One region of the Paenibacillus xanthanilyticus genome, then DNA from elsewhere that is predicted to be linked to it. Evidence: riboswitches for the same ligand, from Rfam matches in the RefSeq annotation. Region 1 holds a riboswitch; each other region holds the start of a gene.

The links. A riboswitch is a leader RNA that binds a small molecule or an ion and turns the genes downstream of it on or off. The one in region 1 is predicted to bind ZMP and ZTP.
Region 2: it holds a riboswitch for ZMP and ZTP, as region 1 does, so the genes downstream of both, rpiB (ribose 5-phosphate isomerase B) here and ACFSKT_RS21390 (bifunctional 5,10-methylenetetrahydrofolate dehydrogenase/5,10-methenyltetrahydrofolate cyclohydrolase) in region 1, are expected to answer to the same signal.
Region 3: it holds a riboswitch for ZMP and ZTP, as region 1 does, so the genes downstream of both, ACFSKT_RS00255 (DJ-1/PfpI family protein) here and ACFSKT_RS21390 (bifunctional 5,10-methylenetetrahydrofolate dehydrogenase/5,10-methenyltetrahydrofolate cyclohydrolase) in region 1, are expected to answer to the same signal.

Annotation. Positions count from the first base shown of each region.
Region 1 is NZ_JBHUHA010000002.1:981,693-985,902, forward strand. Features, by position in the region: gene ACFSKT_RS21380 (histidine phosphatase family protein) at 92-727, opposite strand; gene ACFSKT_RS21385 (hypothetical protein) at 928-1,098, opposite strand; gene ACFSKT_RS21390 (bifunctional 5,10-methylenetetrahydrofolate dehydrogenase/5,10-methenyltetrahydrofolate cyclohydrolase) at 1,166-2,017, opposite strand; ZMP/ZTP riboswitch at 2,077-2,157, opposite strand; gene ACFSKT_RS21395 (hypothetical protein) at 2,291-2,590, shown strand; gene ACFSKT_RS21400 (stalk domain-containing protein) at 2,832-4,210, shown strand, end outside.
Region 2 is NZ_JBHUHA010000002.1:2,451,195-2,455,404, reverse strand. Features, by position in the region: gene ACFSKT_RS28340 (L-threonylcarbamoyladenylate synthase) at 1-556, shown strand, start outside; gene ACFSKT_RS28335 (manganese efflux pump MntP) at 639-1,199, shown strand; gene ACFSKT_RS28330 (low molecular weight protein arginine phosphatase) at 1,280-1,876, shown strand; ZMP/ZTP riboswitch at 1,915-1,997, shown strand; gene rpiB (ribose 5-phosphate isomerase B) at 2,122-2,580, shown strand; gene ACFSKT_RS28320 (TIGR01440 family protein) at 2,594-3,226, shown strand; gene glyA (serine hydroxymethyltransferase) at 3,267-4,210, shown strand, end outside.
Region 3 is NZ_JBHUHA010000001.1:44,213-48,422, reverse strand. Features, by position in the region: gene ACFSKT_RS00265 (LURP-one-related family protein) at 135-617, opposite strand; gene ACFSKT_RS00260 (ADP-ribosylglycohydrolase family protein) at 695-1,642, opposite strand; gene ACFSKT_RS00255 (DJ-1/PfpI family protein) at 1,758-2,345, opposite strand; ZMP/ZTP riboswitch at 2,400-2,479, opposite strand; gene ACFSKT_RS00250 (DMT family transporter) at 2,505-3,383, opposite strand; gene ACFSKT_RS00245 (LysR family transcriptional regulator) at 3,509-4,210, shown strand, end outside.

The DNA.
Region 1 (4,210 bases):
TTAAATTCGCTTGCCGCCGTCGTACCAATGCGCAAGCTGCGCCTCTGTCGTGCGATGACGCAGCAGCTCCTTGCACGGTCGGCTGTCCATGTCACCGGCTGTCGTCTCCCGGCGTGACGGATGAAGGTCTCGCAGTCCTCTCTTCCTCCCACAATCGCTCCACCTCGGCCAGCCGCCCGCCTTCGAACCTCGCTCTGTAGATGTCCGGCTTGCTCGTGCTTGACCAGAACGCGTAGCCGTAGCGCGCATCGAAATAGTGGAGCATGATCGTCATGATATTGCCATGCGTGCCGATCGCGATCCGTTTGCCTGCGTGATCCTCCAGCAAGCGCGAGATCGCCGGTACCGCCCGCGCTCGCGCTTGCCGCGTCGTCTCCCCTTCGGGTAACGCCGCATCCAGATCCTCGAACGAAAGCGCCACTGCGCGCCGGAACGCCTCCTCCGGTATATCCACGCTCAAGCTGCCGATCGCTCGTTCCTTCAGCGCCTCGATAAGCGTAATCTCCTTCCCCAGCCGTTCCGCCAGCGGAGCGACAGTATCCCGCGCCCGATGCTGCGGACTGGAGACGATGACGTCGATACCCTCGCCCACCAGCAGCTCCGCCACCCGCCGCGCATCGCGCTCGCCCTCTTCCGTCAACTTCGCGCCGGCGCCTTCCCGCTCGAGATCCTTCGAAAAGTTCGTGTTCCCATGACGGACGAAATACAAATAGGTTGAAGCTGCCAACGAGTAGAACCTCCCTATGCGGATCCCGGCTTGTGCCGTTCCGCCCGAATTTATCTTCTCACGGTCAATGGAGCTGCATTTCTTCTGTAAGTTCGCCGCCAGTCCATATTTTCCTCCCCCATCCAAGGGCCGGTTATCGACGTGACACAAAGAAACCGCCCGCGAGCTGGCGCTCGCGGGCGGTTCTTCCTTGCGACAAGCTATTCTTTCCGGGTGACCGCGCGAATGTTGGCGTCGGGGTGGTGCAGCAGAATCTGCTGCCGGGCATCCTCCGTGCCGATCGCCTCGATCTCCCGGTAGTAAACGACGTTATAGTGCCGATCCGCGAATTCTACGGTATAGACTTCCTGTTCGAACTGACCAATCTCCACTTCAGCTCAGCTCCTTTACCACGAATAGACGACTTCAGCACAGTATATTCGCGTATACCCGGATTTACTACGGTTGAAACACCCTTCTTTCCGCGGCGTCCACGGTATGCTTGAGCAGCGTGGCGATCGTGACGGGACCGACGCCCGCCGGCACTGGCGTGATGGCGCTCGCCTTCGCGAGACATGCCTCGTAATCCACGTCGCCGATGTTGCCCTCGTTATAGCCGGCATCCAGCACGACGGCGCCGTCCTTGATCCACTCGCCCTGGATAAAGGCCGGCTTGCCGACGGCCGCCACGACAATGTCGCCCTGACGGACAAGCTCGGCCAAGCCCTCCGTCTTGGAGTGGCAGACCGTCACGGTCGCGTTGCGGTTCAGCAGCATGAGCGACACCGGCTTGCCCAGAATCGGGCTGCGTCCGACGACGACGGCGTGCTTGCCTGCGATCGGCAGGTTGTAGTAGTCGAGGATGGTTAGGATCGCCGCCGGCGTACAGGACGGATATTCCGCCATGCCGAACGCGTTCTGCGCGAAACCGAGCATTGTCACCCCGTCCACGTCCTTGCCGATCGCGATCGCTTCGAACGCCGCGCGTTCGTCGATCTGATGCGGCACCGGATGCTGGAGCAGGATGCCGTGCACGCCGTCGTCGGCGTTCAACTCGTCGATGACCGCGATCAGCTCCTCCGTCGTCGTCTCCGCCCCCAGATGAATCCGGCGCGACTCCATGCCGAGCCGCGCGCAGGCATTCCCTTTCATCCGCACATACGTGGCCGACGAAGGGTCGTCGCCGACGAGGATCGTCGCCAGGCAGGGCACGATCCCGTTCTCCTTCAATACCGCTACCCGCGCCGCAAGATCCGCCTTGATGCCGTCCGCCACCGTCGTTCCATTCAAAATCAATGTGTTTTCCGCCATTTGGTTCATCTCCTGTAGGATTGATCAAAACAAAAAAAGGCAAGGGATGCTGCTCCCCTTACCTTCGCCCAGGCGTACGGCCGTTACCGCCAATGCGCTCCCTCATGGTTCCCCATGCTCCGCCAGTTACGCATCACGTTCAATTACGACCATTATAGGCCGAAGCGCGCACCTGAGCAAGACTCGTTTTCGCTCGCCGAACGAAAGAGTCCTGCAGCGCTTCGAAATCCCTGACCCGCCGTGGTAAAGTAAAGGGAGAAAGGTGGATCCGACATGGCGCTAGGCATTACAAGACAACAATTGAACGCGTGGAAGGAAGCGGTCCTACGCGGCGAAATCGCTTTTCTGACGCATTATTGGACCGACGAGCGATTCCCCGGCATGCGGACCGTGACCAAAGCGGGCTGCGCCGACTTGGAACGGCTGTCCGCCTGGTGCAGGCAGCACGGGTTGAATCCGGCTTACATCCATCGCCGCGACCGATACCCCCATTTCGATCTATTCGGACCGAAGCAGAAAGAGATTTTGCTGCGGGAAGGACTGTCCTCCCATATCGAGCGGTTTCGCCTCTGATCCGAGTCTGGTTGGGAGGCGCTGACTTGCGCTAGCTTCGGCTTATGCCGCGTTCCTCCGATGTTCCTCCATGCCCGAGGCGCCGGCGAAACGCGCGTTTCCCTTTACGATGATAAACTGCGATGCGATGAGAAAAGTTTAATTTACATATATTCCCTAACTATCGTAACCTTCCCCGCCTCCGAAGCGTCTAATGGGTGGTTTGTTTACACCGCCACGACCGAAGGAGGAATCCCCCCCTATGCGAAAACGCATCGGATCCGCAATACTCGCATCCCTTACCGCGCTTCAAATCGTCACGGTTGCCGCAGCCGCGCCAGCCGGCGGGACGACTGCCCAATACGGACTCGGCACCATCGTGAAGAAAGACGGCACGCTCTGGGAATGGGGCAGTCAAGGCATGCTCGAACGCTCCGTGCCGACGCAGGTAACCGCGCTACAGGACATCAAGGCGTCGATCGGCCAGTTCGCCGTGAAGAAAGACGATACCGTCTGGCATTGGGCCGTCGACTATCGGACGGGCAAATCGACCGCGGTGCAGGTGCCCGGCATGAAAGGCCTGACCGACGTCATCCATCATGATACCGCCTTCCTCGCCGTAGATGCGGCCGGCGCGGTGTACCGCCTCCCTTACAGGGAATACGGCAAACTGGAGACTACCGAAATCGTCCAACTCTCCGGCATCGACAACGTCATCGCCATGAGCTCGTACTTCGCGGCGGACGTAAAGCTCAGCAACCGCGAGCAATGGCTGTTCTTGAAGAAAGACGGGACGGTGCTGCGCCAGACGCAAGGCCGTACGGATTTCACTCCGGTCGCGGGCCTAAACGGCATTATTGCGCTGGAAGGCCGCTATGCGTTGAAGGACGACGGTACCGTCTGGGCTGTGTCGGACGAGCTGTCGCAATCGGATCAGTCGCCGCAGCAAGTGAAAGGCTTGAACGACATTAAGAAACTTAATGCCTTCACGGCGATCGACGGAGATTCGCGGTTATGGTATTGGGGCCTGACGGTAACCGGCTTCACGGACGGCACCGTGTATCACGAGCAGACGCCGGTTCGCATCGCGACGATCAACGACGTACGCGAGGCTCACGTTGCGGGAAGGTCGCTCTTCGTCCTAACCAACAATGGCAAGCTGTATGAGACGAGCATCGAGGTCGACAGAATGCCGTCCAATCCGTCTTTCATCCTGCATGCCGAAGATGTGGACAGCCTAAGCGACAGCGGACGTCTCTTTCAGAAAACGGACGGCAAACTTTGGACATGGGGGCTCGACCATGCATCCGTGATAATCCCGGTTCCCATGCAGCCGCCGATCGCGCTTGTATTAAACGGAGAGACGATCGCGCTGACGAACGGCGTCGTGACGCGCGACAGCCAAGCGTTCGTGCCCCTGCGCTCCGTCTTCGAGAAGCTTGGCGCCAAAATCGCATGGGACAACTCGGCGAAGACGGTCACGCTCGAAGGAACGAACGGCGCAAGCCCGCTGCGCATCGCGATCGACTACCGCAGCGGCGCGACGACGCTGAACGGCAAGACGGTCCAGACACAGACGGAACCGTTCAGCGTGAGCGGCTACTCGTATTTGCCGCTTCGCTTCATTAGCGAACAGCTTGG
Region 2 (4,210 bases), 1.5 Mb from region 1:
GCGCGTGGAATACGACGCCGTCGCCGCTCCGGGGGCGGCCGGCTCCGCAACCGCGATCGGGCAAGCGCCGGAGCGTAACGCGCCGCCGCGCGGGCCAGGCCACACCAGCCTCTCTGCCGCTCCGGCCGTCCAGCCGGCCGCCGACACCGCGCAGGCGCCCGCCCTATCCGCCGACGCCGCCCTGGCGCCGCGCTCGCCAGGCATGAAATACGCGCATTACGCGCCCCGAGGCGTCATGGAGCTGGTGCAGGGCGAAGCGGAGGCCCGCCGCGCCTATATCCAGCGCGAGGCGCACGCTGCCCGGGCGCGCGGCGAGCGCGTCGGCATCCTCACATTCGACGAACACGCCGGGCTCTATGACGCCGACGACGTTATTTCGCTCGGCAGTCTGTCGCGTCTGGACCACGCGGCGCAGGCGCTGTATGCCGCGCTTCGGGCATTCGACGACAGAGACGCGCAGCGCATATGGGCCGAAGCCGTCCCGGAGACGGGCATCGGCCACGCGCTTATGAACCGGCTCGTGAAGGCGGCGGGTCACAGGGTCGTCCGCGTCTAGCCATGTCCTGCCCCAACCCGCCAATCATGTTTCGCCCCTTGTCCGCATATGCTCTGATGAGACTTGGACAGGGGGTATGACGATGATCGAGGCGAGCTTGCAGACCGGCCAATTGTTGACGCTCATCATCATGGCGGTGGCGCTCGGGATGGACGCATTTTCACTGGGAATCGGAATCGGGTTGAAAGGAATCCGGCTGCTTGATATTGTAAAGCTAAGCGTCATTATTGGGCTTTTTCATATTATTATGCCGCTGCTGGGCATCTTCACGGGGCAATATGTCGGCTCGCTGCTCGGCGGGGTGGCCACGGTCGTCGCCGGCGGACTGCTGCTGCTGCTGGGCGGGCATATGATTTACAGCTCGCTGCGCGGAGAGGAAGTGCCGTCGTTCAACCACCGCTCGGTGTTCGGCTTGACCGTGTTTGCGCTGAGCGTGAGCATCGATTCGTTCTCGGTCGGCATATCGCTGGGCATGTTCGCCGCCGACGTGCTGCTGACGGTGCTGCTCTTCGGCTTTATCGGCGGGCTGATGTCGATTCTGGGGTTGCTGCTGGGTCGCAAAGTGAGCAAGGGGCTGGGCGAATACGGCGAGGCGCTCGGCGGAATTATTTTGTTAACCTTCGGCATCTTGTTTATACTGTAGGCAGTGGCACGAACGAACGTCTCGTGAAGGAAGAATCGCCTAGACGGCGCCGCTTTTCGGATGACGAAGGAGGGGGACTTATGCTGAAACGGATTTTGTTTGTATGTACGGGTAATACCTGCCGCTCTCCGATGGCGGAGGCGATGCTGCGCGAGCAGGCGCGCCTCCGCTCGCTGCCGATCGAGGTTCGCTCCGCGGGCGTCTCGACGGTCGACGGCTTGCCGGTATCCGAGCACGCGCGCGCGGTGCTTCGCGGCCGGGGCATCCCCGATGACGGCAGCTCCACCGCGATCGGGAGCGATTCGGTGGAATGGGCCGACCTGGTGCTTACGATGACGACCGGACACAAGCGGCATCTGCTGCAGCGTTTCCCGAACGCGGTGGACAAGACGTTCACGCTGAAGGAATACACGCAGACCGACGAGTCGGTCGTGGCGGATATCGCGGAGCTCGAGGCGCTGTACACCGAGTGGCATATGAAGCAGGCGCTCGGCGGACAGCTGTCGCCGGAAGAGCGCAACCGGCTGCTCGAGCTGGAGCGCCGCATCCCGGGCTTTGATATCGCCGACCCGTTCGGCGGCTCGCTCGAGATGTACCGGATTTGCGCGGACGAGATCGCGCAGTCGATGGACAAGCTGCTCCTCAAATTGTACGGCGAATCGCCGAAAGCGGATTGATTTTAGACCCGCGATCAAGTATGATGAAAGCAAATAACGGTTTCCGATGTGACTGGCGACGAAAGTGGATCAAACCACGGTGGAGCATCGGAATATACGGCCGGTCGCCTGGGCAAAGAGCATCGCGCGTTTTTTAGCGCGCTATGCTCTTTTTTCGTCTTTTGGGCGTTAATGGGGTATAATGGGACCAATGTAATTCGACTTTTTCCGCCCTTATGCGGATCATGCGGGAGGTAACGTTCCTTATGAAAATCGCTATTGGTGCCGATCACGCCGGCTACCGCTTGAAAGACGAAATCGTGCCGTTCCTGCAATCGCTTGGCCATGAGATCGAAGATTTGGGCTGCGATTGCGATCAATCCGTCGACTACCCGGACTACGCGGTGCCGGTCGCGGAACGCGTGGCGCAGGGCAAGGCCGACCGCGGCATCCTGATCTGCGGCACGGGCATCGGCATGTCGATCGCCGCGAACAAGGTGCCGGGCATTCGCTGCGCGCTCGTGCACGACATGTTCTCGGCGAAGGCGACCCGCGAGCACAACGATACGAACGTGCTGGCGCTGGGCGAACGCGTCGTCGGCCCGGGTCTCGCACAAGAGATCGTGCGCATCTGGACCGAGACGCCGTTCTCCGGCGGCGAGCGTCACGTCGGACGGTTGAACAAAGTGATGCAGCTCGAAGCCGCCAATGTCATCCATCCGTAAGGGGGAACCGGCCATGAGCGGAGAAAAGCGGTTGGCGGCGATCGAGCGGGACGTGCGGCAGGCGGTGCTGGAGCTCGCGGAAGCGGGCGGTCTGCGCCCCGGACAGCTGCTCGTCGTCGGCACGAGCACGAGCGAAGTGATCGGCCAGCGGATCGGGACTTCCGGGACGCTGGAGACGGCTGAAGCGATCTATCGCGGCGTCGAAGCGGCACGGGAGAAGGTCGGGTTCTACCCGGTTTATCAATGCTGCGAGCATCTGAACCGGGCGCTCGTGCTCGAACGGGCCGCGGCGGATCGGTACGGGCTGGAGCTCGTCTCGGCGATTCCGGTGCCGAAGGCGGGCGGCTCGATGGCGGCCTATGCGTTCCGTACGCTGGACGACGCGGTATTGGCGGAGACGGTGCAGGCGCACGCGGGCATCGATATCGGCGATACGTTCATCGGCATGCATCTGCGGCGCGTGGCCGTTCCGGTGCGCGGCTCGGTGAGGCGGATCGGCGAAGCCCACGTGACGATGGCTTATACGCGGCCGAAGCTAATCGGCGGCGAGCGGGCGGTGTATACGCGGGAGGCGGCAGGACTGGCCCCTGCCGCGAGCGGCGGGACGGTTGGCAAGACGGATTCGGATAATGGCATGTGCGACTGACATTTTGACTAGCTTCACGATATAGAGGAGGACACGTCCAATGGAAAATCTGCGCAAACAAGACCCTGAAGTATTGAAAGCACTCGGCCTGGAGCTTCAACGCCAGCGCGACAACATCGAGCTGATCGCATCCGAGAACATCGTCTCCGAGGCGGTGCTGGAAGCGGCTGGCACGGTATTGACGAACAAATACGCGGAAGGTTATCCAAGCAAACGTTACTACGGCGGCTGTGAGCACGTGGATATCGTCGAGGACATCGCCCGCGAACGCGCGAAAGAAATTTTCGGCGCGGAGCACGCGAACGTACAGCCGCACTCCGGCGCGCAAGCGAACATGGCGGTCTATCTGGCTGCTCTCAAACCTGGCGACACGGTACTGGGCATGAACCTGGCGCATGGCGGCCACTTAACGCACGGCTCTCCGGTCAACGCGTCCGGCTTGCTCTATAATTTCGTGGCCTACGGCGTCGACGAGAACACGTTCACGATCGATTACGAAGAAGTGCGCAAAGCGGCGTTCAAGCATCGCCCTCGCCTGATCGTGGCCGGCGCATCCGCGTACCCGCGCATCATCGATTTCGAGAAGCTCGGCCAAATCGCCAATGACGTAGGCGCGCTGTTCATGGTCGACATGGCGCATATCGCAGGTCTGGTCGCGGCGGGTCTGCACCCGAGCCCGGTACCGCATGCGCATTTCGTTACGACAACGACGCATAAAACGCTGCGCGGACCGCGCGGCGGCATGATCCTGTGCCGTCAGCCGTGGGCGGCGGCGATCGACAAAGCCGTCTTCCCGGGCTCCCAAGGCGGACCGCTCATGCACGTCATCGCGGCCAAAGCCGTCGCGTTCGGCGAAGCACTGCAGCCGTCGTTCAAACAGTACGCGCAGAACGTCGTCGACAACGCGAAGGCGCTGTCCGAAGAGCTCGTCGCGCAAGGGCTGAACCTCGTGTCCGGCGGCACGGACAACCACCTGATGCTGAT
Region 3 (4,210 bases), on a different contig from region 1:
CGAGCAGCCAGGCTTTATTTTACGACAAGAGCAATAGGATTCACGCCTATTCGTCATCTTGTATTTGCGCGTGCGCAAGGCGACTAGAGGGCCGCCGCGAAGGTCTTGCCGCCCGGCTGCCACCCGCTCCACATTCAGCTTCGCTGCCGCTTCTGGATCTCGTTCAAGCCGAGAATTACGGCCACCCATTCGAAGGCATCCACGGCGGTCATCTCGCAGCTCAGCCGGTAGGCCGACGAAGAAAACCAGCCGCTCACTTTCTCGAACGTCGCCGCCAGCTGCCCTTGTCCGTCGCGAATCTCATACTCGCTGGAGAAGGCTCCCGCCTCGATATCGAAGATGCCTCTGCCGTACGCCTCGTATTCGAATTTCTTCGAGAGGAACGACATGCGCCCGCGCAGCCTGCCGCGCTCCGCGCCATCGGCGCCCGTGATGGTCCACTTGCCCGAGAAGAACGGAAACCCGCCGCTGTAGAGCGAGCCCCCCGCGCCGTCAAACACCTCCAGCGACGAACCGAACGTACTCCGCAAATCGACTTCGCCCACCTGATCCTGATTCGCATTCATAATGGCGGTCGTACCGGAATTGAAGACATTGTCTCGAAAGTACAGCTCCATGGAACACGCGCCTCCCATCTCTTCGCCTTCTCGTGGCGCCTCCCGTCGGCCGCACAGCATGGCCCAAGGCGGATGAATTAGTCGGCTTGACCGGCCGCTCCGCACGCCGCCTCGAAACGAACGCACAGCGCTTCGATATCGGCGAGCCGCGCAAGTCCCGCTACCCAATGCGACGGTATTGACGCGGCGCCGTAGATGATGCCGGCCAGACCGCCCGCAACCGCGCCCGTCGTGTCCGTATCGTCGCCTAGGTTAATCGCCTCCAGCACCGCTTCCTCGTAAGACGATGCATGCAGCAGACACCATAGAGCGGCTTCCAGCGTATGCACGACATACCCGCCAGATTGGATGTCCTCGCGCGCGATGTCCTGGAGCCCCCCTTGCAGGATGCGATCGTATCGACGAAGCTCGGGATTCTCGCCGTAAGCGGCGTTGACGGTCTCGACGGCCCCTGCAATCGCATCGTGCAGCGCCATCCCGTCCAATAGACCGATCGCGATCTCCACGTAAAGGGAACACCCGATTACAGATACGTCATGTCCGTGCGTGATCGACGATACCTGCCGAATTACCGTCATTCGCTCTTCCATCTCGGCACCTTGCAGCACATAAGCAAGCGGCAATATCCGCATGAGCGATCCGTTGCCGTTGCTGCTCTCGCTGCGTCCGCCCGCCAGATCGGGGCGAATCAGCTCATCGTTCAGCCTTTCGATCGCCCGGGCCGTGGCAATGCCGACATCGAATACGCGGCCGTGCGGCGTCCAGCGTAATTTATACAACCAGCCGGTAAAATTGTCCGCAACGTCGTACAAATCGACGCCGCCGCAATCGGCCACGCTCTGCATCAGCGCGAACGTCAGCGAGCTATCGTCCGACCACGTCCCCGCCGGCTGATTGTGGGATCCGTATCCGATCATGTCCGTAAGCGGCGATTCCTCCAGTTCCTTGCGGGATCTGAACTCGACGGGTACGCCGAGCGCGTCGCCGACGCATAACCCTAGAATTCCGTCTCTAACTTTACTCATCCTCATGCTCCCTTTTTAAATGGATGTCCGCCGTCTTAAATACGATTCTCGTCTCGTTCGCCATTCGCTCGCCCCATGAATGACGTCCGCCATAGCTCCGGTCATCCGACCTCTGTTAGGACCTTGGTCCATCTTCCTTAAAGCGATAATACGGATAATCCATCATGCGTCCGACTTCCCTCGCCGCCGCGGTGCCATACAGCGACTCCGCGACGAACAAGCCCAGATCGATCGAAGCCGATACGCCGCCGCCCGTGAAGACATGACCGTCCCGCACATACCGTTCACGCACGACCTCTCCGCAATAAGGCGCGAGCAGCTCGTATGCCGACTTGTTCGTCGTCGCCCTTTTGCCGCTCAGCCAGCCCGCCGCTCCTATGAGCAGCGCTCCGGTGCAGACGGACACTTTCCACGGAACGCCATCCGCGGTGCGCAGCCAAGCGAGGAACGTCTCGTCATGGCGCAGCTGCCTGGTCGCCATACCGCCCGGCACGAAGACCAGGTCGAAGTCCGACAGATCCTCCGCCACGGCGGACGCCTGCATCGCAAGCCCCCGGTCGTCCACGATCCGTTCGGTCAACGCGCAGAATCGCCATGACACGCCTCCCGTCCCCGGCACCCGGTTCAGCTGCGTCATGGCGTCGAAGAATCCCGAGAAATCCAGCGTCGTCATGCCGTCAAACAATACAAAAGCCATTTTCATCCGTATCTATCCGCCCTCCGTAGAAAATAAAAAAGCATTTGACCGCAAGATCAAATACTTCGCCCAGGCGTACGGCTGATAAGCGGCATGCTCCCCCATGGTTCTCCATGTTTACGCCAGTCGCATGCGCCTTTGATTTCCTTCAGTGTACACCCATATTCAGGTAACGGCAACCGATTTTTCCATGCGCCGAGTCCCTTCCCAATTGACGAGAAAAATGCCCGCGCCGGTACATATGCCCCCGACAGCCGCATGCCAGGTCAGCGGTTCGCCGAGCAGCAGCCAGCTGCTCAACACGCCGAAGAGCGGGACCAGAAACAAAAATGCGCTCGTCTTCGCCGGATCGCCCGTCTGGAGCAGCCGAAACCAGAGGGTCAGCTGAAGGATGGAACAGAAGACGACCAGGCACGCGACGATAGCCACGGAACGGCCGGATAACGCGAACGTCATCCGTTCGGTGAACAAGCTTAAGAGCAGCAGGCCGATCCCGCCGAGCAGCATTTGGTACGCCACGAGCACGTAGACGTTGAAGCGGCCGCCCCAACGTTTGATCAGCAGCGTCGAGCATGCGAACAGCAGTCCGCCGCATAGGCCGACCGCCGTCCCGGGACCAAAGCCGAGCCGGGCCCCGAAAGCAATCGCCACACCGGTAAAGCCGACCATGACGCCGAACCATTGGCGCGGCCGGTAACGCGCGCCGTAGAGCAGCGTCCCGAGCACGATAACGAAGAGCGGGTTCGTGAATGTCAAGATCGAAGATTCGGCGGCGCTAATCCAATGCATGCTATAGTAAGCGCAGCCCATCACCGCACATGTCTGCAAGAAGCCGATCGCAGCCACTCGCAGCCACTCGATGCCTCTTGGCAAGGGTGCCCGCCCAACCATGCCGATGGCAAGCATACCGCCGGCCAGCATGTACCGAACGCCCATCAGCAGGAACGGCGGCGCATAGTCCAGCCCCATCTTCCCGATCGGGAACGCGATGCCCATCAAGAACGTCGTCATCAAAACCAGCAACGTGTAATTCAGTCGCATCATACGCAAAACCTCCAGGTTGTCGTCGTGGTCTCATTGTATCGGAGGCTTGCATTTCTGTATAATGAAGGGTAACGATAACAGCCATCATTCGCAGTGATACCTGAATAAGTAAGGAGGGCTCTGCCATGGAAAGCGGCGATTTGCGCATCTTTCAGGCCGTAGCACGCGAAGGCTCCGTCACGAAGGCCGCTCGGACGCTCGGCTATGTCCAGTCCAATATTACCGCGCGCATCCGCCATCTGGAGATCGAACTGGGCACCACGTTGTTCACCCGGCACAACCGGGGCATGGACTTGTCGGGCAGCGGCAAGCTGCTGCTGCAATACGCCGATAAGATCGTCGGTCTCCTGGATGAAGCCGCGCTCGCGTTGTCCGCATCCGATGAACCCGGCGGCTCGCTGCGGATCGGGTCGACGCAGACCGCCGCCGCGGTCAGACTCCCGAGTCTACTAACCGCTTACTATGGCCGCTATCCGAGCGTATCGCTGTCCATCGCGACCGGTCATACCCAATTCCTCATCGATCAAGTGCTTCGTTACGAGCTGGACGGCGCGTTCATCGGCAGCGGCGTCGATCATCCGGAGCTTGCAGGCATGCCGACGTTCGAAGAGGAGCTCGTCGTCGTCACGCCACCGTCCATGCCCGATCTGGAAGCGGCGCTCGCCAGGCCGATCCTTGTCTTTACCGCCGGTTGCTCCTATCGCGACGTGCTTCAAGCTTGGGTCAGATCAAAGGGACTCGCGAACCCGGTTACGATGGAATTCGGCACGCTGGACGCTATACTAGGCGGCGTCACCGCAGGACTTGGCATCTCGCTCATGCCTCTT